2 regions of the Rhizobium sp. NFACC06-2 genome follow, and region 2 is predicted to be linked to the other one. Evidence: predicted binding sites of a transcription regulator. Region 2 holds the regulator's gene; the other holds the start of a gene.
The links. The regulator HrcA, encoded in region 2, represses chaperone genes, less so after heat shock. The targets are predictions, from matches to a motif close to GTTAGCACTCNCNNNNNGNGAGTGCTAAC.
Positions count from the first base shown of each region.

Region 1: the regulator HrcA is predicted to act here: its motif matches at 10,290-10,318, upstream of groES (co-chaperone GroES).

Region 1 is NZ_FMVA01000014.1:106,098-118,262, reverse strand. Features, by position in the region: gene F3H58_RS21225 (patatin-like phospholipase family protein) at 1-909, opposite strand, end outside; gene rsmD (16S rRNA (guanine(966)-N(2))-methyltransferase RsmD) at 1,098-1,655, opposite strand; gene F3H58_RS21215 (pseudouridine synthase) at 1,636-3,576, opposite strand; gene F3H58_RS21210 (nucleoside deaminase) at 3,648-4,106, shown strand; gene F3H58_RS21205 (hypothetical protein) at 4,157-4,801, opposite strand; gene ileS (isoleucine--tRNA ligase) at 4,944-7,847, opposite strand; gene F3H58_RS21195 (bifunctional riboflavin kinase/FAD synthetase) at 8,128-9,108, opposite strand; gene F3H58_RS21190 (TIGR01459 family HAD-type hydrolase) at 9,157-10,005, opposite strand; gene groES (co-chaperone GroES) at 10,374-10,670, shown strand; gene groL (chaperonin GroEL) at 10,745-12,165, shown strand, end outside.
Region 2 is NZ_FMVA01000008.1:248,667-260,831, forward strand. Features, by position in the region: gene mutM (bifunctional DNA-formamidopyrimidine glycosylase/DNA-(apurinic or apyrimidinic site) lyase) at 1-835, shown strand, start outside; gene F3H58_RS15950 (enoyl-CoA hydratase) at 867-1,640, shown strand; gene rpsT (30S ribosomal protein S20) at 1,836-2,102, shown strand; gene dnaA (chromosomal replication initiator protein DnaA) at 2,971-4,431, shown strand; gene hemW (radical SAM family heme chaperone HemW) at 4,664-5,863, opposite strand; gene rdgB (RdgB/HAM1 family non-canonical purine NTP pyrophosphatase) at 5,869-6,513, opposite strand; gene rph (ribonuclease PH) at 6,531-7,247, opposite strand; gene hrcA (heat-inducible transcriptional repressor HrcA) at 7,383-8,474, shown strand; gene grpE (nucleotide exchange factor GrpE) at 8,587-9,222, shown strand; gene ptsN (PTS IIA-like nitrogen regulatory protein PtsN) at 9,303-9,764, opposite strand; gene hpf (ribosome hibernation-promoting factor, HPF/YfiA family) at 9,847-10,419, opposite strand; gene rpoN (RNA polymerase factor sigma-54) at 10,654-12,165, opposite strand, start outside.

The DNA of each region.
Region 1 (12,165 bases), on a different contig from region 2:
CCCGCGATGAAACAGCTCCACCTGCAAGTCGATCTGCCGCTTCAGATCGTCCTTGATGCCGGCCGATGCGTTCAGCACCTCTTCGGACTTCAGGAAATCCAGCACACCGAAACGGTGCACGGGCGGACGCAGGAAAATATGCGGCGGGCGTAGCCTCAGTTTCAGGGCAATCGCCGCCTGCATCATCAGCTGGCTGGCGCCGAACAGGCTGTCCAGCCGGTTCGGCATGGTGGTTCCATCACCTTCCGGGCCACCGACGACATCGACGCCGATGACGATATCGGCATGATCGAGCAGATGCTCATAGGGCACCGGATTAAAAATGCCGCCGTCGATCATGATGCGGCCATCGATACGCACCGGCATGAACAATGCCGGAATGGCGGCAGATGCGGCCAGCGCCTGGATGATCTCGCCGCGTTCCACCACCACCTCGGTCTGGGCGTAATAATCCGTGGTTATCACTTTGAGCGGAATGGCAAGCTCGGAAAAATCCTTCGGCAGAGCCTGCGGCATCAGGGCGTGCAGGATGAGTTCGAGGTTGAACTGCCCGAGGCGAAAACCGTCCACCGCATGGCGCATCGATGCCGGGCCGAGGCTCCAGAGCCGGTTGGCGACCGAGCCTTTTCGTCCCATCAGTTCAAGTGTGTATTCACGGATTTCCCGGCCGGTCATGCCGGCCGCCATGCCCGCGCCGATGATGGAGCCGATGGACGAACCGGAAATCGCCACGGGCCGGATGCCGAGTTCGTCCAGCGCCTCGATGACGTTGATGTGGCAGATGCCGCGTGCGCCGCCGCCGCCGAGCGCCAGTCCGAAGGTCGGCTCATGGCCGCCCGCACCGTCACCTTCGAGAACCTCTTCCCCGGCGCGGACGATCGTTATGCTCTCGTTTACACCCTGCTCCATGCGAATACCCAAATTCTTTCCACGGCAAAGACTCTGCCTATTGCGCAAACAAGACAAGACCGTGGCGTGACGGGAAGGTGTTTCTGTTAGAGCGTTCTCGCTTTTCTTCGAATCGCGAAAACACTCTAACTCTTTGTTATGTCGCATTTCCGGACGGAAAACCGGGCTCCGCTTTTCCTGGAAATGCTTTAGGGCTCGTAACGGTAGAAATGCATTTTCGTATCGCCGAAGATGCGGCTTTCGAGCGGTTTGAAAACCGGATCGACCTTGACCGTCACATCGCCGCGCTCTTCTAGGATGGCGAGCGCGCCGGGGTTCAGCCAGCCGCCGCCATGGGCGGCCGCGAAAGCCTTCTCGCCATGGCCATAGCCATAGGGCGGATCGGCGAAGAGAAGATCGAAGGGTTCGATATTGTTGACGCCGCCGAGCTTGGTGGCGTCACGCCGCAGGATACGGGCGCGGCCATGCAGACCCAGCGCATCGATATTTTCCCAGAGCAGCCCCCTGCCCTCCACGCCGTTTTCGACGAAGAGCGCCACGCGACAGCCGCGCGAAAGCGCCTCCAGACCGACCGCACCGGTTCCGGCAAAGACATCCAGAACGCGCGTGCCATCCAGACTTTCCGGATAGGCATGGCTCAGAATATTGAAGAGGCTTTCCCGCGTCCTGTCGATGGTCGGACGAATGGAATTCGATTTCGGCGCGGCCAGACTCCGGCCGCGGAACTCACCGCCTACGATCCGCATTACGTGTCATTCCCCTGCCTCCAGAAGGTTTGCCACCCGGGCCTTTGCCGCCCGGCTTGCCGTCGCCGGGACCACCGGGGCCTTTGCTCTTGCCTGAGAAACCCGAACGTTCGCCACGCTCGCCCGACTTTCCGAAAGATGGCTTGCCGAATCCGGATTTACCGGCCGGCTTGCCGCCACGGGGCTTGTCGCCCGCCGGGCGCTCGCCGCGTGGGCGGTCACCGTCTTCACGGGGTCTGTCGCGGAACGGACGGTCACTGAAAGGTTTTTCACCGCGAGCGGTGCGATCACCAAAACTCTTTTCGCCACGTGGACGGTCGCTGCGCGGGCGGTCACCCTCTTCGCGCGGCTTGTCACGGAACGGCCGGTCGCCAAAAGGTTTGCCGCCGCGTGCCGGGCGGTCACCGAAGCTCTTTTCACCGCGCGGACGGTCGCCTTCTTCACGCGGCTTGTCGCGGAATGGCCGGTCGCCGAACGGCTTTCCGCCGCGCCCACCACGATCGCCAAAGCTCTTTTCGCCACGCGGACGGTCGCCGCGTCCGCGACCACCTTCTTCTTCGCGGGGGGAATCCGAACGGATCCACTCGCCCTCGGCATCCGCATGCCGCACGACGTTGCGCCGCGCTTCGTCCTGGGCGGAAGGCTTCTTGAAGAGGTTTTCGGCTTCCGCGCGGGCGGAAGACTTGCGCTCCTTACCGTCACGGGTGGGCCTTGCACCGGGCGCCATCCAGACATTGGCCGTGCGGCTGGTGCCGGCGGCCTGGCGTGGGCGGCGGTCGTCGCCTTCATCCTCGCTGCGGCCCTTGGCGCCAAATTTCCCGGCGGGCTTGGAGCCGAACTTGCCGGCCGGCTTGTCGCCGCGCTTGGCGTCGAGACGGCCGAGCGCCTTTTCACGACGATCCTCGGACTTGCCACTCTTTTCGAAGCGCGGCTTGCCTTCCGGCGCATCGCTCTTTGCCCATTCGGATTTCACGGGCCGCTTCGGCGCGTCGTCTTCTTCATCCTCAACGGGCGCATTGTAGATCGGCGCGTCGAAATTGGCGCCGGCCTGTTCGATCAGACGCGGGCCGAGCTGGTCGCGCAGCATACGGCCGCGCACTTCCAGCACCTTGCCTTCAGCGAGATCGCCAAGCTGGAACGGGCCGTAGGAAACGCGGATCAGCCGGTTGACCTCGAGACCGAGCGCGCCGAGCACGTTCTTGATTTCGCGGTTCTTGCCTTCACGCAGGCCCATGCTGATCCAGACATTGTGGCCCTGGGTCCGGTCGAGCGTGGCGTCGATTGCGCCGTAGAGCACGCCGTCGACGGCAATGCCTTCCTTCAGCTTGTCGAGTGCGGCCTGATCGACCTCGCCATGGGCGCGCACGCGGTAGCGGCGCAGCCAGCCGGTGGTCGGCAGTTCCAGCACGCGGGAAAGTCCGCCATCGTTGGTGAGCAGCAGCAGGCCTTCGGTATTGATATCGAGACGGCCGATGGACAGAACGCGCGGCAGTTCACCGGGCAGATTGTCGAAAACGGTCGGACGGCCTTCCGGGTCGGAATTGGTCGTCACCAGACCGGCGGGCTTGTGGTAAAGCCACAGGCGCGTGCGCTCGGCGCCGCGAATCGGCATGCCGTCGACTTCGATCTTGTCGGAGAGCGTGGCGTTCACCACCGGCGTATCCAGCTTGACGCCGTTCAGCGACACGCGGCCTTCCATGATCATGCGCTCGACATCGCGGCGCGAGGCCACACCGGCGCGCGCCATGATCTTGGAAATGCGCTCGGGCTTGGAAGCGCCAACGGTTTCCGGCACCGGGGCGGCCTTTGCCTCGGTCGGTTTCTTTTCGCGCTCTGCGGCGGGCTTGCCGGGGCCTTTCGGCTTCCTGTCGCGGCTAAATGTCTTGCCGCCGTCACGCTTCGGCTTGTCTTTAAAAGTCATTTGCTGTTTGCCTGTTGTTTGGGCTGTCCTATCAGGTCCAAGCACAAGGGTTAAGAGGAAATTGAAACGCAATGGCCGAAAGGACGCATTTCATGGAGCTGGCGCTTGTCGAAGCCCGTGCCGCGGCTAAGCGGCAGGAGGTTCCGATCGGCGCGGTACTGGTTATGGACGGCCGCGTCATCGCCCGTTCCGGCAATCGCACCCGTGAATTGAACGATGTGACGGCTCACGCCGAAATCGCCGTGATCCGCATGGCCTGCGAAGCGCTGGAGCAGGAACGCCTGCCTGGCGCCGATCTCTACGTGACACTGGAGCCCTGCACCATGTGCGCGGCGGCAATTTCATTTGCCCGTATCCGCCGGCTCTATTACGGCGCGCGAGACCCGAAGGGCGGCGCAGTGGAGAGTGGCGTGCGTTTCTTCAGCCAGCCGACATGCCACCATGCGCCGGATGTCTATTCGGGACTGGCGGAAAGCGAAAGTGCGGAAATCCTGCGGCAATTTTTTCGCGAGAAACGCCTCGACGATTGAGCGACCGGCGGGAGATGCAAGCTTTCCCGCAGGCCATCAGCCATTCGTTATTACTGGAAGGGGTTCCACCAGCTCTTGCCGGTATTTGCCACGGCCGCTTCTTTCTTGCGGCGCTTTTCCTTCTTCAGCTCCGGTTCGCCGAGATCGGTCAGCTGATCCTGCGGAACGCTGCGGTATTCAGCCGGCGGATCGGTGAGGAACCTGCGCTGGGCGTTGACGACGGAGCCGCCCTGGGCTTCGGCCTTGGCCTTGCGGAAGGCTTCCCATTTCTGGGTTTCGGTCATCTGGCCGGCGGTGCCGTTGCCCGCGAGCAGTGGCGAGCGATAATGCGGGTTGTTCTTGTTGGCATCCGCCTCTTCGCGCAGGCGTTCGCGGGTTTCTTCCGGCGATTCGACCCATTGCGGATTGTTCTCGCGGCTTGCCATGTTCTGCTGCGGCGTGGCCAACTGTTCGGCACGGGCCTGAGCAGGAACGACGAGGCCCGGACGGGGGCTGTATTTCAGGTTGCGCTTTTCCTGGTCATTGCCGGTGATCGAGGTCGCGTTGCCAAGATCGTCGACAAGCTGTTCCGCCGCCGTCTTGCCCGTGCCGTAGGTCGGGCTCGTGCACGCGCCAAGCAACACGCCTATCGTCGTGATGCCAATAACCGTGCGAAACATGCCCAAACCCTGCGCATTACCCTGCATCGTCTTCATTGAAACCCTTCCAGCCGTCCGTCCCACTTCGCCAGACATCGTCTTTCGGCAGGCGGCAGCCCCCATTGCCGTGCAAATCCGGCCATTTTCAGGCAGGTGTACCGGATGAAGAGGCAAAGCGCAATTCATCCGGTCATTTTCGTTACGAGAGTGCGGCAAGCTCACGCAGGGCCGCTGCATCGCGGGCAGAAACGTCAGGATAATCCGGGTCGGACCCGACATCGGTGGTGATGCGCCAGGAACGGGCGCATTTTGCGCCTTCCGCCAACTTCTGCTCGACCACGACCTTTGCCACTTCCGGCAGGCGGAAGCCATCGGCCGGGCCTTCATCGCCCACCACCGAGATGGCGGAGGTGATGCAGATCTCGGCGAAATCCTGCCCCTTCAGCGCCGCCAGAAGATCGGCGTCGGCAATGTGGACGACAGGGGCAGCTTCCAGTGAAGAGCCGATACGCTTTTCACGGCGTTCCACTTCAAGCGCGCCAGTGACGACCGTGCGGACCTTGCGGATCTTCTCCCACTTCGCTTCAAGCGCATCGTTTTTCCATTCCGCCGGGATTTCCGGGAACTGGACGAGATGCACCGATTCCGCATCCGGATAGCGCGACAGCCAAGCCTCTTCCGTCGTGAAGGGCAGCATGGGTGCCAACCACGAGACAAGGCAATCGAACAGCTTGGCGATGACCGACAGGGCCGCGCGGCGCTTCAGCGACGACGGCGCGTCGCAATACAGCGTGTCCTTGCGGACGTCGAAATAGAAGGCCGAAAGTTCGACATTGGCAAAGTCGATCAGCGCCCGGGTGATCTTCTTGAACTCGAAGCCGTCATAACCCTCGCGAACCACGCCATCGAGTTCGGACAGGCGGTGCAGCACCAGCTTTTCGAGTTCCGGCAGATCGTCATAGGCGATCTCCTCGCCCTTGTAATGGGCGAGCGTGCCGAGCATCCAGCGGATGGTGTTGCGCAGCTTGCGATAGGCATCGACATTGGTCTGGATGATGGCCTTGCCGAGGCGCTGGTCATCCCAATAATCCGTCGTCATGACCCACAGGCGCAGAATATCCGCACCGGCGTCCTTCATGACTTCCTGCGGCGAGACGACGTTGCCCTTGGACTTGGACATCTTCTCGCCCTTCTCATCCATGGTGAAACCATGGGTGACAACGGCGTTATAGGGCGCACGGCCGCGCGTCGCGCAGCTTTCGAGCAGCGACGAGTGGAACCAGCCGCGATGCTGGTCGGAACCTTCGAGATAGACATCCGCCGGCCACTTCATGTCCGGGCGGTCTTCCAGCGTGAAGGTGTGGGTGCAGCCGCTGTCGAACCAGACGTCGAGAATGTCCATGACCTGCTGCCACTTGGCATGGTCGTGGTCATTGCCAAGGAAGCGTTCCTTGGCGCCTTCGGCGAACCAGGCGTCCGCACCTTCGGCTTCGAAGGCCTCGAGGATGCGGGCGTTGACGGCCTCATCGATCAGGATTTCACCCTTCTCATCCGCGAAGACGGCGATCGGCACGCCCCAGCTGCGCTGGCGCGACAAGACCCAGTCCGGGCGGCCTTCGATCATGGCGCGCAGACGGTTCTGGCCGGAAGCCGGGACGAAACGCGTCTGGTCGATGGCGGAAAGCGAACGGGAGCGCAGCGTCGTGCCGTCGCCCAGTTCCTTGTCCATATAGACGAACCATTGCGGCGTGTTGCGGAAGATGACCGGCTTCTTGGAGCGCCAGCTATGCGGATAGCTGTGCTTCAGGCGGCCGCGGGCAAACAGGTTGTTTTCCGCGATCAACGCCTTGATGACGCGGTCATTGGCATCGCCCTTCTTGCCGTTATCGTCCATGACGCGGGCAGCACCGCCTTCGGCCGACGGGCCGAAACCGGGGGCGTCCTCGGTGTAGAAACCGTCGTCGCCGACCGTGAACGGGATCTTGGAGGAGATGCCGCGCGCTTCCAGATCGCGCGCCTGCGCCATCCACGCGTCAAAGTCTTCGCGACCATGGCCTGGAGCGGTATGCACAAAGCCGGTACCGGCATCGTCGGTGACGTGATCGCCATCGAGAACCGGAACAGCGAAGGTGTAACCAAGCGATGCCAGCGGATGGGCGCTGGTGACAGCCGCGAGCTCTTCCGCCTTCACGTCGCGCAGGCGTGTAAATTCGAGCTTTGCCTTGGCAAAGCATTCCGCTGCCAGCTTGTCTGCGAAGACGAGTTTTTCGCCCGACTGCGGCCCGAAATCATTCGCAGCCGCCGTGACCTCATAAAGGCCATAGGCGATGCGCGACGAAAACGAGATGGCGCGGTTGCCGGGGATCGTCCACGGCGTGGTCGTCCAGATGACGATGGAGGCGCCTTCAAGCGCAGCAGAACCTTCAACGACCGGGAACTTCACCCAGATCGTGTCGCTCTCGACGTCATGATATTCGACTTCCGCTTCCGCCAGCGCCGTGCGCTCCACGACCGACCACATGATCGGCTTGGAACCGCGGTAGAGCTGGCCGCTCTTGGCGATCTTCAGGAGTTCGCCGGCGATGCGGGCTTCGGCGTGGAAATTCATCGTGGTGTAGGGATTTTCGAAGTCGCCCTCGATGCCGAGACGCTTGAACTCTTCCGACTGGACCTTGATCCAGCCGGCCGCGAAGTCACGGCATTCCTTGCGGAATTCGTTGACCGGAACCTCGTCCTTGTTCTTGCCCCTGGCGCGATAGGCTTCCTCGATCTTCCATTCGATCGGCAGGCCGTGGCAATCCCAGCCCGGCACGTAATTGGCGTCGTAACCGCGCATCTGGAACGAGCGGGTGATGACGTCCTTGAGGATCTTGTTCAGCGCATGGCCGATATGGATATTGCCGTTGGCGTAGGGCGGGCCGTCATGCAGCACGAATTTTTCGCGGCCGGCGGCGGAGGCGCGCAGGCGCTTGTAAAGGCCCATTTCCTGCCAGCGCTTCACCGTTTCCGGTTCTTTTTGCGGCAGGCCGGCGCGCATCGGAAAATCCGTCTGCGGCAGATACAGGGTGGCGGAATAGTCGAGTTTTTCTGCGGTGTCGCTCATAATCGTACCGTTGTTGCGCGCCGTGTCGGTCGCGCCGTCTCAATTTCAAAGAGGGCAAATACGGAAAGCGCCATGACAAAAGTCATGACAAGCGCCAAAATCCCGGACCTTCCGGCTCGTCAGAGCGGGCGGAAGGCCGGGCCAATAATTCGGCCAATCTGAGTTTTGAACATCAACCGGTATTGGGACATGGCCGGTTGTTTATGCGGTTTTCCGGCAAAAAGGAAGAGAAAAGCGACGGCAATATCGACCGGAACAGGGGCTGACCGGCCTTACCCGGTCAGAACGCGATCCTGGCGTCCAGTTCGCTGAGCGGACGCACGCCCGATAACATCGCCCTCGCCTCTTCTTCATCGCGCCTGATCTGGGCGACGAGCGGATCGAGACCGTCGAATTTCAGCTCGTCGCGCAGGTGCCCGAAGAACGAGACCGAACAGACCTCACCATAAAGATCGCCGGAAAAATCGAAGACGAATGTTTCAAGCAGCGCCGCGCCGTTTTCAGTGACGGTCGGGCGGTAACCGAAGCTTGCCACCCCATCGCGGATCGAACCGTCCGGGCGGCGGAACCGCACGGCATAGATGCCCGCCTTCAGTTCCGTTTCCGGCGCCAGCGCCATGTTGGCGGTGGGATAACCCAGCGTGCGGCCGAGCTTCTGGCCGCCGATGACTTCGCTTTCCACCGTGAAGCGATAACCGAGCAGGCCTGCGGCGCCCGCCACATCGCCTTCGCACAGAAGCGAGCGAATCCGGCTGGAGGAGACGACATCCGCGCCCTCGTCGCGGAAGGCATCCACCAGCGTCACGTCGAAGCCATGGCGTTTGCCGGCCTGCATCAGAAATGCCGGGCCGCCTTCGCGGCCCTTGCCGAAATGGAAATCGAAGCCGGTGACGACAGCGCTGGCGTGGAGCCAGTCGACCAGAATGGACTGGACGAACTCCTCCGCCGAGCGCTGCGAAAATTCCCGGTCGAAGGGATATTCGATGACGGAGCGGAAACCGATGGCCTCAAGGATGCGGGCCTTCAGTGGCGCGGGCGTGAGACGAAAGACCGGCGTATCGGGACGGAAGACGGAACGGGGATGCGGCTCGAAGGTCAGCACCAGCGCGGGAACGCCACGGGCGTCCGCCAACTCCAGGGCACGATCCAGCACAGCCCGGTGGCCGCGATGCACGCCGTCGAAATTGCCGATGGCGATGACGCCGCCGCGAAGAGCTTCCGGCAGCGGCTCCTTTTTTTCATTGCGGTGAAAAACGGTCATGGCAATCGATCCATTCCTGCGCCAGCTATTCCTTGAGGCAAGACGTCCTCAGGCGAGACGGGGCATCCACCAGCCGGGAGCAGCACCCTGCCCCTTGAGATAGGCGTTGAGAAGCGCCTCGTCCGTCTGGCCGTTCAGCGTATATTCGGCGGCGTGAATTCCGCCGCTGATATAAAGAAGGTTGAGACCGCTCGCAATCGCGCCCTTCACATCCGTCGGCATGCCGTCGCCGATGGCGAGCACGCGATCCTTGGCGAAGGCGCCGCGCACCTCTTTGGCCGCCGCAAGGCAGGCCTCATAGATCGGCGCATGCGGCTTGCCGGCAATGCGGACCTCGCCGCCGAGTTGTTCGTAGTAAGCGGCCATGGCGCCGGCGCAGGGAATGATGCGCTCGCCGCGCTCCACCACCAGATCGGGATTGGCGCAGATCATCGGCACGTTGCGGGCAATGAAGCCCTTGAGCATTTCGGTATAATCCTCTGGCGTTTCCGTCTCGTCGTCAAAGAAACCGGTGCAGACCACGGACTGCGCTTCCGCCTCGCCGACGCGCTCGACATCGAGACCGTCCAGCAGCAGCAGATCGCGTTCCGGGCCGAGCAGGAAGACTTTTTTCGGGCCTTCCGCGATCAGGCCGCGGGTGACGTCACCGGAGGTGATGATGCGGTCATAGGCCTCATCCGGCACGCCGAGAACGCGAAGCTGTGCGATGACGCCGGGAGCGGGGCGCGGTGAATTGGTAATGAGCACCACCGTCTTACCAGCCTTGCGCGCTTCCCGCAGCGCAACTGCCGCATCCGGAAAAGCGCTGACGCCATTGTGCAGCACGCCCCATACATCCGAAAGAATAACGTCGAACCCAGCCGTAATTTCGCCGAGAGTGAGAATGCGATGGGCCATGAGATGCTTTCCGGATGCGAGAAGAGGGTGAGCGTCACATCGCAAAGCGGGACGCCGATGGCAAGGAAAAAAGCGCCGTCAGACCGGTCTTTGGCCCGCATGACGCAGCATGAACACAAATTCCCCTTAGACGCGATGCGGCCAGAACGCACGAAAAGAATGCCGTCGTGGCGCCCGTCCGCGTATGGGAAATTTCTGTCATGGAACGCTGATAACCATAAGCCATGAAATTTTTCAGACAGGGCGTTCTTGACTCCGGCAGAAGCCCTCCTTATCTCGGTTCCGCTGGCACTCGACAAAGGAGAGTGCTAACACCCATCAGGCGAGTTCCAAAAGCTCGCGCAGTCATTTGATCGAGGGATTAGACAATGACAAGCACCAATTTCCGCCCGCTTCACGATCGCGTCGTCGTTCGTCGCGTTGAGTCCGAAGAAAAGACCAAGGGCGGCATCATCATTCCCGATACCGCCAAGGAAAAGCCGCAGGAAGGCGAAATCGTCGCCGTCGGTTCCGGCGCACGTGACGAGGCCGGCAAGGTCGTCGCTCTCGACGTCAAGGTTGGCGATCGCGTTCTGTTCGGCAAGTGGTCGGGCACCGAAGTCAAGCTCAACGGCGAAGACCTTCTGATCATGAAGGAAGCCGACATCATGGGCATCATCGGCTGATTTCAGTCGACCCATCGTTTCCTTAAATTTCAAGCCGGACCCGGTCCGGCCATTCGAAACCAGGAGTTTTGAAAATGGCAGCCAAAGAAGTAAAATTCGGCCGCACAGCACGCGAAAAGATGCTCAAGGGCGTCGACGTTCTTGCTGATGCAGTGAAGGTAACCCTCGGCCCGAAGGGTCGTAACGTCGTCATCGACAAGTCCTTCGGCGCTCCGCGCATCACCAAGGACGGCGTTTCCGTCGCCAAGGAAATCGAACTGGAAGACAAGTTCGAGAACATGGGCGCACAGCTCGTTCGCGAAGTTGCCTCCAAGACCAACGACATCGCCGGTGACGGCACCACCACCGCGACCGTTCTGGCCCAGGCCATCGTTCGCGAAGGTTCCAAGGCAGTTGCTGCCGGCATGAACCCGATGGACCTGAAGCGCGGTATCGATCTGGCCGTTGCTGAAGTCGTCAAGGATCTTCAGGCCAAGGCCAAGAAGATCAACACGTCTGAAGAAGTTGCGCAGGTCGGCACGATCTCTGCAAACGGCGAGCGTCAGATCGGCCTCGACATTGCTGAAGCAATGCAGAAGGTTGGCAACGAAGGCGTCATCACCGTTGAAGAAGCCAAGACCGCTGAAACCGAACTCGAAGTCGTCGAAGGCATGCAGTTCGACCGCGGCTACCTGTCGCCCTACTTCGTGACCAACCCGGAAAAGATGGTTGCGGACCTCGAAGACGCCTACATCCTCCTGCACGAAAAGAAGCTCTCGAACCTTCAGGCCATGCTGCCGGTTCTCGAAGCCGTCGTTCAGACCGGCAAGCCGCTCGTCATCATCGCTGAAGACGTCGAAGGCGAAGCTCTTGCAACGCTCGTCGTCAACAAGCTGCGTGGCGGCCTCAAGATCGCTGCCGTCAAGGCTCCTGGTTTCGGCGACCGCCGCAAGGCCATGCTGGAAGACATCGCCATCCTGACCGGTGGTACCGTCATTTCCGAAGACCTCGGCATCAAGCTCGAAAACGTTACCCTCGACATGCTCGGCAAGTCGAAGAAGGTTTCGATCTCCAAGGAAAACACCACGATCGTTGACGGCGCCGGCCAGAAGTCCGACATCGAAGGTCGTGTTGCCCAGATCAAGGCCCAGATCGAAGAAACCACCTCCGACTACGACCGCGAAAAGCTGCAGGAACGTCTTGCCAAGCTCGCTGGCGGCGTTGCCGTTATCCGCGTCGGCGGTTCGACGGAAGTCGAAGTGAAGGAAAAGAAGGACCGCATCGACGACGCTCTCAACGCGACGCGCGCTGCCGTTCAGGAAGGCATCGTACCGGGCGGCGGCGTTGCCCTGCTGCGTTCGTCCACGAAGATCACCGCAAAGGGTGAAAACGACGACCAGGAAGCCGGTATCAACATCATCCGCCGCGCCCTGCAGGCTCTGGTTCGCCAGATTGCAGACAACGCAGGTGACGAAGCTTCCATCGTTGTCGGCAAGATCCTCGAGAAGAACGAAGA
Region 2 (12,165 bases):
AAGGGTCCGCAGGCTCCATCTCGGCCGCCCCGATTTGCGTTTTCCATTCCCGCAGGATTTCGCAGCACTTATCGAAGGCAAGACGATCCTGTCGCTCGGGCGCAGGGCGAAATATCTTCTGATCGAACTGGAGGATGGGCTGACCATCGTTTCCCACCTCGGTATGTCCGGCTCGTTCCGCATCGAGGCGGAGGCGGGTGAGGCCGGCGATGCTCCCGGCGTGTTTCACCATGCCCGGTCCAAAGACGGCAAGCATGACCATGTCGTCTTTCATCTGGATAAAGGGGAAGAGCGCGTCTGCGTCATCTATAATGATCCGCGCCGCTTCGGCTTCATGCATCTGGTGGAACGCAACAAGCTCGACCTTTACCCCGCTTTTGCCGAGCTCGGCCCGGAGCCGACAGGCAATGCGCTGAGCGCGGATTATCTGGCGAGCCGGTTTGAAGGCAAAAGCCAGCCCCTGAAAAGCACATTGCTGGACCAGAAGGTCATTGCCGGTCTCGGCAATATCTATGTCTGCGAGGCGCTGTGGCGCGCGCATCTTTCGCCTTTGCGGGCGGCGGGAACGCTGGTGACGAAAGGTGGCAAGCCCAAAACGCAGCTCGTCGATCTGACGGAGAAAATCCGCGACGTGATCGCGGATGCGATCGCCGCTGGCGGCTCCTCATTGCGAGACCATATACAGACGGACGGAACGCTCGGTTATTTCCAGCATTCCTTTTCGGTCTACGATCAGGAAGGCCAGCCTTGCCGGACGCCCGGCTGCCGGGGTACGGTTGAAAGGGTGGTGCAGGCCGGTCGTTCGACCTTTTATTGCGCCGCCTGCCAGAAGTAACGGAGCCGGAGTGCCGGAAGGGGAGATTGCCGTGGACTATGAAACGATACTGGTCGAGAAACGCGATGAGGTGGGTGTCATCACCCTCAACCGCCCCAAGGCGCTCAATGCTCTCAATTCGGTGCTTCTGAAAGAGCTGCGGCACATTCTGTCTTCGTTTTCCGCCGATGATTCCATCGGTGCGATCATTATCACCGGTTCGGAAAAGGCATTTGCGGCAGGCGCCGATATCAAGGAAATGCAGGGGCTGGATTTCGTCGATGCCTATGTCGGCGATTTTCTCGGCGGCTGGGACGAGGTTGCGGCCACCCGCAAGCCGGTCATCGCCGCCGTATCCGGCTTTGCGCTGGGTGGCGGCTGCGAACTGGCGATGATGTGCGATTTCATCATCGCTTCGGACACGGCAAAATTCGGCCAGCCGGAAATCACCCTCGGGGTCATTCCGGGCATGGGCGGCTCGCAGCGGCTGACACGGGCGGTCGGCAAGGCGAAGGCGATGGACCTGGTTCTGACCGGGCGCATGATGGATGCGGCGGAAGCTGAGCGGGCCGGTCTCGTGTCGCGTGTCGTGCCGGCTGCAAATCTCATGGACGAGGCGGTGGAGGCGGCAACCCGCATCGCTTCCCTGTCGCGTGCTTCCGTTCTCATGGCCAAGGAAAGCGTCAATCGCTCCTTCGAGGTGCCGCTTGCGGAAGGACTGAGATATGAAAGACGATCCTTCCAGTCGCTCTTTGCGACAGCGGATCAGAAGGAGGGCATGGCCGCCTTCGTGGAAAAGCGCAAACCCGCTTTCCGGAATCGCTAAGGATTCGGAATATCGGCGCTTTTAAGCGTTTTGCGCGTTGACGGGCGTAAGCTTTAGCGGTATATGCCCGCCCACGGTTAAGGAAAGCCATCCGGCTTGTCCGAAATTACTCCCGCATTCTTGGGTTACGTGAGGTCTTCGAACGACCCGATCCTATGGTTGCGGAATTTGGTTTGAATTCGAAGAGAGGCATACATGGCCAATACAACTTCGGCGAAAAAGGCGACCCGCAAGATCGCTCGCCGTACCGCAGTCAACAAGGCTCGCCGTTCGCGCGTTCGCGGCTTCATCCGCAAGGTCGAGGAAGCCATCGCTTCCGGTGATCTCGCAGTCGCTACCGAAGCTCTGAGGGCAGCTCAGCCCGAGATCCAGCGCGCCGCCACCCGGGGCGTTCTGCACGGCAACACTGCATCCCGCAAGGTGTCGCGTCTCGCACAGCGCGTTAAGGCTCTTTCCGCCTAATCCGGCTAATCACAAATAATTATTCAAAAAGCCTGGTCTTTTGACCGGGCTTTTTGTGATTCTAACTGCCCGTTAACCATTGCTGCCGTAACGTGACAAACGCATGTCAGATGGACGACAGGAAATTTGCAATAAAAACAATAGCTTGCTGGAGGTCTCTGGAAAACTCGGGGGCTTTCTCTACGGAAGTCGCGGCCAGTTTTGAGTCAAGAAGATTTTTATTTTTTTGCCAAAATCAGCTCTCAAAAATTGCCAAAATTGAATCTCATTGATTCATAAGCGATTCTGCTTCGCACCCTGTCGGTGATGCAAAACGGCCTTTGCGAGTCAATGGCCGATCTGAGTTTTTGCAGAAAAAACGCCATTGATCTCTCCCCGCGATCCTGCCTAAATGCATTTCAACAAGGGGTGCGGATCTCAGTCCACAGATTATCTCGATGATCGTATCGACGATATTCACCTTCTTGCTGGCGGGTCTTTCGGGGTCCGTTTTTTCAGGTCATGGAGCTTTTTGTGCCGTTTCGGTCTCCGGAACGGGCGGGAGCTTTTGTCCTCAAGAATGCGCCTTAAGGTTGTAACGAAAGGAGCGTTTTAGCGTGTCGCAGGCCTCTCCATGAGGGGGAGGGAAATGGGATAACCGGCTCGCAAACGAGTAGTCGCCTTTGACGTTCTTTCGAGGGGAACGCTGGAGGCAAAAATATACGAGGGGGATCTCTGGCGATCGATCTTTGATCGTCAGGCTATGATTGGCAATTTGAAAGGCGGCAATATGCAATTGAATTTGGCGATGGGTGCGGTGGCTGATGGGGACCGCGCACCGAAGACGCGTGATGCAGCTTGCTCAGATGCGGCAGGGGACAAATCGGCAATGACGCACGATGCGCTGTTTGAACGTTTTAGCGCGCGGCTCAAGGCACAGGTTGGTCCGGAGGTCTATGCAAGCTGGTTTGCACGGCTCAAACTCCATTCCGTTTCGAAAAGCGTCGTCCGTTTTACCGTTCCGACGACCTTTTTGAAGTCCTGGATCAACAACCGTTACATGGATCTGATCACGAACCTCGTCCAGAGCGAGGATCCGGATGTGCTGAAGGTGGAGATTCTGGTCCGCTCGGCCAGCCGCCCGGTCCGTCCGGCACAGACCGAGGAAAGGGTGCAGCCCGTTCCGGAAGTCGGCGCGGTTCAGCGTAACAAGTCCTTCATTCCGTCGCAGCCCGCGACGCCTGCCGCACAGCCTGCGGCTTCGCACGCGACCCTGCGTCAGGGCGGTTCCGGGCCGTTGTTCGGTTCGCCGCTCGACACACGTTTCACCTTCGATACCTTTGTCGAAGGCTCGTCCAACCGCGTCGCTCTTGCGGCGGCAAAGACGATCGCCGAAGCCGGTGCTGGCGCCGTGCGCTTCAACCCGCTGTTCATCCATGCGGGTGTCGGCCTCGGCAAGACGCATCTTCTGCAGGCAATCGCCAATGCCGCCATAGACAGCCCGCGCAATCCGCGCGTGGTCTATCTGACGGCCGAATATTTCATGTGGCGTTTCGCAACCGCGATCCGCGATAATGACGCGCTGACGCTGAAGGATACGCTGCGCAATATCGACCTGCTCGTCATCGACGACATGCAGTTCCTGCAGGGCAAGATGATCCAGCACGAATTCTGCCATCTGCTCAACATGCTGCTCGACAGCGCCAAGCAGGTCGTGGTTGCGGCTGACCGTGCGCCGTGGGAGCTGGAATCGCTCGATCCGCGTGTCCGCTCCCGTCTTCAGGGCGGCATGGCTATCGAGATCGAAGGTCCCGATTATGACATGCGCTATGAAATGCTCAACCGCCGCCTCGGCTCGGCACGTCAGGACGATCCGTCCTTCGAGATTTCGGATGAAATCCTGACTCATGTGGCCAAGAGCGTGACGGCAAGCGGACGCGAACTGGAAGGCGCCTTCAACCAGTTGATGTTCCGTCGCTCCTTCGAGCCGAACCTTTCGGTTGATCGTGTCGATGAGCTGCTGTCGCATCTCGTCGGGACCGGTGAGGCCAAGCGTGTACGCATCGAGGATATTCAGCGCATCGTCGCCAAGCACTATAATGTGTCGCGACAGGAGCTGGTGTCCAACCGCCGCACCCGCGTCATCGTCAAGCCGCGCCAGATCGCCATGTATCTGGCAAAGATGCTGACGCCGCGTTCTTTCCCCGAGATCGGTCGCCGTTTCGGCGGTCGCGATCACACCACGGTTCTGCATGCTGTGCGCAAGATCGAGGAACTGATTTCCGGCGACACCAAGCTCGGCCATGAGGTTGAGCTGTTGAAACGCCTGATCAACGAAAACAACGCATAAAAAGAAGCGGCCTTCGGGCCGCTTCAGTCTGTTGGCAACAATTCCCCAACACGCGACGTCATCCTCGGGCTCGTCCCGAGGATCTAACCACGTTTCGGAAAGTCGATCGGTTGCAGATGCTCGGGACAAGCCCGAGCATGACGCGAGGAAAGGTTTTCGGACTTTGTTGTTACCCTCAGCGGCCACTGTGCCGCTTTTTTATTGGCTTTTCGGGGCGGATCGGCGCCGCCGATCAGCAGGCCAGATCGGCCACCACGGCATCCAGAATAAGCATGCCTGATGGTGTGCAGCGCAGGCGGGAATTGCCGAGCCTTTCCACGAAACCGTGCTGCAAAAGAAACTCTTCTTTTTCCGGATCGAGATCGCGGCCGGAAAGGTCGCTCCAGCGGGCGAGATCGATGCCTTCGCGCAGGCGAAGTCCCATCAGCAGCAATTCATCGGCCTGCTCATCGACGCCGAGCAGCTCCTGATCGACCATGCCGTGGCCTTCCCGCTCGACGGTTTCGAGCCAGTTTTCCGGGTGGCGCTCGGTGGCGGTTGCGAGCTTGGAAGCGCCTCTCGTCAGGCGTCCATGCGCGCCGGGGCCGATGCCGGCATAATCGCCATACCGCCAGTAGGTGAGGTTATGGCGGCTTTCGGCGCCGGGCCGGGCATGGTTGGAGACCTCATAGGCCGGCATGCCGTAACGTTCGGTGATTTCCTGCGTCGCTTCATAAAGAACGGCCGAATGTTCGCCATCCGGTACGATGAGCTTGCCAGCCTTGTGCAGCCCGTAGAAGGGCGTGCCTTCCTCTATGGTCAGCTGATAGAGCGACAGATGGTCGACAGCGTAGGAGACAGCCTCTTTCAGCTCTGCGTCCCATTCGGCCACCGTCTGGTTCGGGCGGGCATAGATGAGATCGAAGGACATGCGCGGAAAAATCTCCCGCGCCAGCCGGATGGCTTTCAAGGCATCGGCAACATCATGCAGGCGGCCAAGGAACTTCAGGTCCCGGTCGTTCAGCGCCTGTACGCCGAGCGAGACGCGATTGACGCCCGCCGCGCGGTAACCGCGAAAACGCTCCGCCTCGACGCTGGAAGGATTGGCTTCCATGGTGATCTCGATACCGTCCGGCACATGCCAGAAGCGCGAGACGCCATCGAGAAGTGCGCCTACCGTCTGCGGATCCATTAGCGACGGCGTGCCGCCGCCCATAAAAATGCTGGTCACGACGCGCGGACCGCTCAGCGTCCGCATATGCTCCATTTCGCGGAGAAAGGCCGCCGTAAACCGTTCCTGATCCACCGGCCGGTGGCGGACATGGCTGTTGAAATCGCAATAGGGACATTTGGCCGCACAGAAGGGCCAATGCAGATAGATCCCGAAACCGGGATCGCCCGTATCCGGCAGAAGCGATGCGCCGGGGGCAGAAAGTTGATGCTCCCCGACCATCGGGTTCATGCCTCCAGGCAGGTTTCTACGAATTTTTTAAACGCCCGGGCACGGTGGGAAAGCGCGAAGGCGTCACCATGTTTCCAGCCGTGTTTTTCATCCGCGCTCATCTCGCCGAATGTGGTGTCGTATCCTTCCGGTTTGAAGACCGGATCGTAACCGAAACCGCTCGTTCCGCGCGGCGGCCACACCACCGTGCCTTCCACCTCGCCGCGGAAATATTCGACATGCCCGTCCGGCCAGGCGAGACACAGCACGCTGACGAAGCGACCGGTGCGATCTTCCGGCTTCGATGCACCACGCTCGGCCAGCGCATCCTCGACCTTCTGCATTGCCATGGCGAAATCGCGGGTCCCATCGGCCGTTTCCGCCCAATTGGCGGTATAGACACCTGGCGCACCATCCAGCGCATCGATGACCAGACCGGAATCGTCGGACAAAGCCGGAAGACCCGATGCCTTCGCGGAGGCAAGCGCCTTGATGGCGGCGTTTTCCTCGAAGGTGGTGCCCGTCTCATCCGGCTCTTCGAAGTTCAGTTCCGCCGCCGATTTGGCGGAGAATCCGAAAGGCCCGATCAGATCGGCGATTTCGGCGATCTTGCCCTTGTTGTGGCTGGCGACGACGATCGTTCTGGTATCGAGCTTGCGCATGGTGCTTTCCTGTCGGCTCAGGCTATCGCCTGTTTCTGAAGGGCAACCAGTTCGCTGCAACCGGCCTTGGCGAGGCCGAGCAACGTGAGGAATTCTTCCTCGGAGAACGGCGCGCCTTCCGCCGTGCCCTGAACCTCAACGATGCCGCCGGAACCGGTGATGACGAAATTAGCGTCGGTCTCGGCGGAGGAATCCTCGAGGTAATCGAGATCGATCACCGGCTGGTTGGCGAAGATGCCGCAGGAGATCGCGGCGATATGGTCCTTCAGAACCTTCTCGACCTTGATCATATTGCGGGTTTCCATCCACTTCAGGCAATCGTGGAGCGCAATCCATGCGCCGGTGATGGAGGCAGTGCGGGTGCCGCCATCGGCCTGGATGACGTCGCAGTCGATGCTGATCTGGCGCTCACCCAGCGCCTGCAGATCGACGACGGCGCGCAGCGAGCGGCCGATGAGGCGTTGGATCTCCTGCGTGCGACCGCCCTGCTTGCCGGAAGCGGCCTCGCGCTTCATGCGCTCATGGGTGGAGCGCGGCAGCATGCCATATTCGGCGGTGACCCAGCCCTTGCCGCTGTTGCGCAGCCATGGCGGCGTCTTTTCTTCAAGGCTTGCGGTGACGAGCACATGCGTGTCGCCGAATTTCACGAGACAGGAACCTTCGGCATGTTTCGAAAAATTGCGCTCGAAGGAAACCTTGCGCATCTGGTCGGTTTTTCTGCCTGAAGGCCGCATATGATCCACTCTCCATGTTGGTCCCTGCCTTCTAAGGCGAGGTCCGGGCTTTTGCAAAGCCAATTTCCATTTTGCCGCGGCGTTGCAACGCATTATATTGATGCGAGCTGGTTTAAACGACAAAGAACGGACGAAATGGGTTTTTCCGCACCGCTATCAAAAGATCAGGCATCGCTGCTGGATGAACGGTCTCGGGAAATTTTCCGGCGCATCGTCGAAGGTTATCTCGATACGGGCGAGCCGCTCGGATCGCGCAGCCTGTCGCGGTTGTTGCCGATGTCGCTTTCACCAGCCTCTGTCCGCAATGTCATGAGCGATCTCGAAGAGCTCGGCCTCATCTATTCGCCGCATATCAGCGCCGGTCGCCTGCCGACCCAGACGGGGCTGCGCTTCTTTGTTGACGCCTTCATGCAGGTGGGTGATCTGCCCGCCGAGGAAAGGGCGACTATCGATCGCCAGATCGGGCCGGTCGCCGGCCACGAACAGTCGCTGGAAGGGCTGTTGACGGAGGCGAGCCGCATGCTGTCCGGCATGTCGCGCGGCGCGGGCCTCGTATTGACGGCGAAGAACGATGTCATCCTGAAGCATGTCGAATTCATAAGGCTGGAACCCACCAAGGCGCTCGCCGTGCTGGTGGGCGACCACAATCAGGTCGAAAACCGCATCATCGAATTGCCGGCCGGCATTTCCTCATCGCAATTGACCGAAGCGGCGAATTTCATCAATGCCCATCTCTCCGGTCAGACGCTGCATGAGTTGCGTGGTCAGTTTCAGACGCAGCGGGCGGAACTGCAATCGGAACTCGGCATATTGGCGCAGGATCTCGTGGAGCGCGGTCTGGCGGTATGGGCGGGAGACAATGAGGAAGGCAAGCTCGGCCGTCTCATCGTTCGCGGTCGCTCCAACCTGCTTGAAGGTCTCGCCGGTGAGGAAGATATCGATCGGGTGCGCCTGCTGTTCGACGATCTGGAACGCAAGGAAAATCTCATCGAAATCCTCAATCTCGCGGAAAGCGGCTCGGGGGTCAGGATTTTCATCGGCTCGGAAAACAAACTGTTTTCGCTGTCCGGTTCGTCGCTGATCGTCGCGCCCTATCGCGATGAGGACAATCGTGTCGTGGGTGCGGTCGGCGTTATTGGCCCGACCCGGCTGAATTACGCCCGTATTGTGCCGATGGTGGACTACACGGCGCAAATCATGGCCCGTCTTTCCCGCAAGCAGAGATAGGACAGACCCGCAAGGTCAGGGAATGCGGCAAGCTTTTCGCCGCAAGCCTTGATTTTTGCCCGTCAAAGCTCGATATCGGGCGCAACCAACATATTCAAATCTGGAGAACGTCATGACCGACGATACAAAAAAGCCCGGACCTGACGCGGACGTCGCGGAAGAGTTTGTCGATCTTGCTCAGGCAGGTGAAGAACAGGCCGAAACGGCAGAGCCCGATCCGGTGGAGTTACTAAAGGCTGAGAACGCCGATCTGCGCGATAAATTCCTGCGCCTTGCCGCCGAGATGGACAATCTTCGCCGCCGCACCGAGCGTGATGTCAAGGACGCCAAGGCCTATTCGCTGGCTGCCTTTGCACGCGACATGCTTGCCGTTTCGGATAATCTTCGCCGCGCGCTTGAAGCCATTCCCGATGAACTCAAGACCAATGGCGAAGCCGGTCTCAATGGCCTGATCGAAGGGGTCGAGATGACGGAACGTTCGATGCTGTCGACGCTGGAACGCCACGGTGTCAAGAAGATCGATGCCGAGGGCCAGAAGTTCGACCCGAATTTTCATCAGGCCATGTTCGAAATCCCGAACACGACGGTTCCCAACAATACCGTGCTCCAGGTGGTTCAGGCCGGTTTCACCATTGGCGACCGCGTGCTGCGTCCTGCCATGGTCGGTGTCGCCAAGGGCGGCCCGAAGGCGGAAGTTGCCACATCGGCCGAGCCGGGCACCTCGTCTCTCAATGAAAAAGACGCGTAAGGCATCTATCCTTACGTCATAAAAAACGCGCCTTCAGGGCGCGTTTTTTTTGCCGTTAAACTGAGGGAATTAGCCCGCGATCAGGCCGCCGTCGCCTGCTCCTGATTGAGGAAAGCGTAGATTGCCGTGTCGGAATCGGTGGCGCGCAGCTTGGCGACCAGTTCAGGGTCGCGCAGGGCGCGTGCAATTCTGGACAACGCCTTCAGGTGATCCGCACCGGCGCCCTCGGGCGCGAGCAGCAGGAAAACCAGATCGACGGGCTGGTCGTCCAGAGCTTCGAAATCGACCGGTGTTTCAAGGCGTGCGAAGACGCCGGTGATCTGATGGATGCTGTTGAGCTTGCCATGCGGAATGGCGATGCCGTGGCCCACACCGGTGGAGCCGAGTTTCTCACGCTGGAGGATGACGTCGAAAACTTCCCGTTCCGAGACTCCGGTAATTCTGGCTGCCTTTGCGGCCAGCTCCTGAAGCAACTGCTTTTTGGAATTCACCTTGAGGGCGGGAATAATCGCATCTTGTTGCAGCAAATCTGCCAACGCCATTCTCTTTTTCCTTCATGCCATCGAGACGATGCAGGAGGCAGATGCACTTTCACGCTCTGCCTCCCACGTCTTGTCAGACTGTTCAGCTCTTGATCGTTTCCGCGTCGATCCAGCCAATGTTGCCGTCATGACGCCGGTAAACGATGTTGAGATATTCCTTGCCCGGGCTGCGGAACAGCAGAACCGGTTCGTCCGTCATGTCGAGCGCCATCACGGCGCTGGCGACGGACATTGTCTTAATCTGTTTCGAACTCTCCGCTACGATGGTGGGTGCGTAATCTTCAGGAACCTCGTGGTCCTCATCGGGAATAGCATCCATCACCGTATAGGCGATTTCCTGCGACACGCCATTCGCACCATTGTGGTGGTCCTTAAGCTTGCGCTTGTAGCGGCGCAGGCGCTTCTCGATCCGCTCTGCGGCGGCATCGAAGCTCGCCTGCGGATCATTTGCCTGACCCGCCGCATGCAACACAATGCCGGTATCGAGATGCAGCTTGCAGTCCGCGGCGAAACGCGATCCGGACTTCTCCACGGTCACCTGGCCTGAATACCCCCCATCGAAGTATTTGGTAACCGCCAGACCTATATTGTCCTCGATCCGCTGACGGAAAGATTCACCGATCTCCATATGTTTACCAGATACACGCACACTCATGGAAATTTTCCTTTTTGTAGTGATTTGCGAGTACCAGCTTACGTCAAGCCGCGCGCGCATCCAAGCGTTTCGAAGACCTTAAAAAGCCCTCATTCGAATTTTACGCCCATGGACGGTGGAGATGAATCCGTTACAAATGACCTTGCTTACGTGTGCGGCGGGCTTCTAGCCCTTGCCGTGGCAAGAGTCAATGGTGCGGCAAAAAACCGCCATAAACGTGATCGCGGCCGCCGCTCAGAAGGCGGACAGCTTGGCCATCGCCTTCTTTTCCCGACGTCTCTGCACGGAGGAGGGGATGTTCATCGCCTCGCGATATTTGGCGACGGTGCGGCGGGCGATATCGATGCCGCTCTTTTTCAGATTGTCGACGATATCATCGTCTGAAAGAACCGCCTCGGCGGCCTCCTGCGCGATCATGGCCTTGATGCGGTGGCGCACCGCTTCCGCCGAATGGCTGTCTCCGCCTTCCACGGCGCTGATCGACACGCTGAAGAAATATTTCAGCTCGAACAGACCGCGCGGCGTCAGCATGTATTTTTTCGATGTCACCCGGCTGACGGTGGATTCGTGCATCTTGATGGCGTCGGCCACCGTCTTGAGGTTCAGCGGGCGCAGATGATCCACGCCATTGACGAGAAAGGCGTCCTGCTGGCGCACGATTTCCGTCGCGACCTTCATGATTGTCCGGGCGCGCTGATCGAGGCTGCGGGTCAGCCAATGCGCCGTCTGCATGCACTCAGTCAGAAAATCCTGATCCTCGCCTGCGCGCGCCTTATGTTTCGACACCTCGGCGAAATAACTCTGGTTGATGAGCACGCGCGGCAGGGTCTCGGGATTGATTTCTACCAGCCAGCCGCCGGTGGAGGAGGGGCGAACGATAATATCGGGAACGATGGTCTCCGAAACCATCGAATCGTAACCCGCGCCGGGGCGGGGATTGAGCGTGCGGATTTCCGCCAGCATGTCGAGGAGGTCTTCCTCATCGACGCCGCAGATTTTTTTAAGTGAGGCGAAGTCGCGTTTCGCAAGAAGTTCCAGATTGTCGACGAAAGCCCGCATGGCCGGGTCGAGCCGGTCCTTCTGGGCAAGCTGGATCGACAGACATTCGCTTAAAGAACGGGAAAATACACCCGGCGGGTCGAAGCCCTGAAGCGTCTTCAGAACGTGCTCGACCGCTGACGGGGCCGCCCCCAGCCGTTCGGCGACGTCGTCGACGGCATCGGCCGCAATATAGCCGGTCTCATCAAGCTGGCCGATCAGCGCATCGGCGATCATCCGGTCCTCGGCGGCGGATATGGCAAGCGGCAGTTGCTGATTGAGATGGTCGCCGAGGCTCTGTCTGGCCGCGACGAAATCGTCGAGGTCGTAACTTTCCCCCGACTCCTGGCCGGGCATGGATTTCCATTGGCCGGCCAGTTCGGGCGCATCGGCCTTTCTGGGCTCGGCATCGTCGGGAAAGACGTTTTCGAAGCTGGTGTCCAGTTGCTCGCCGAGATTTGCGGCGCGGTCGCCATACCAGTCGTCGCTGTCGGGCGTCACCGTGGCGGATCTGTCCGAGCCTTCGCCGTCCACATCACCGAAACTCTCAGTCTCTGCCGGGGCATCGCTGCTCAAATCGCCATCGTTTGCCGCAATTTCCAGCAGTGGATTGCGTTCCACCTCTTGCGCAATGAACTGCGTTAGCTCGAAATGCGTCATCTGAAGCAGCTGGATGGACTGCATCAGTTGCGGTGTCATCACGAGAGA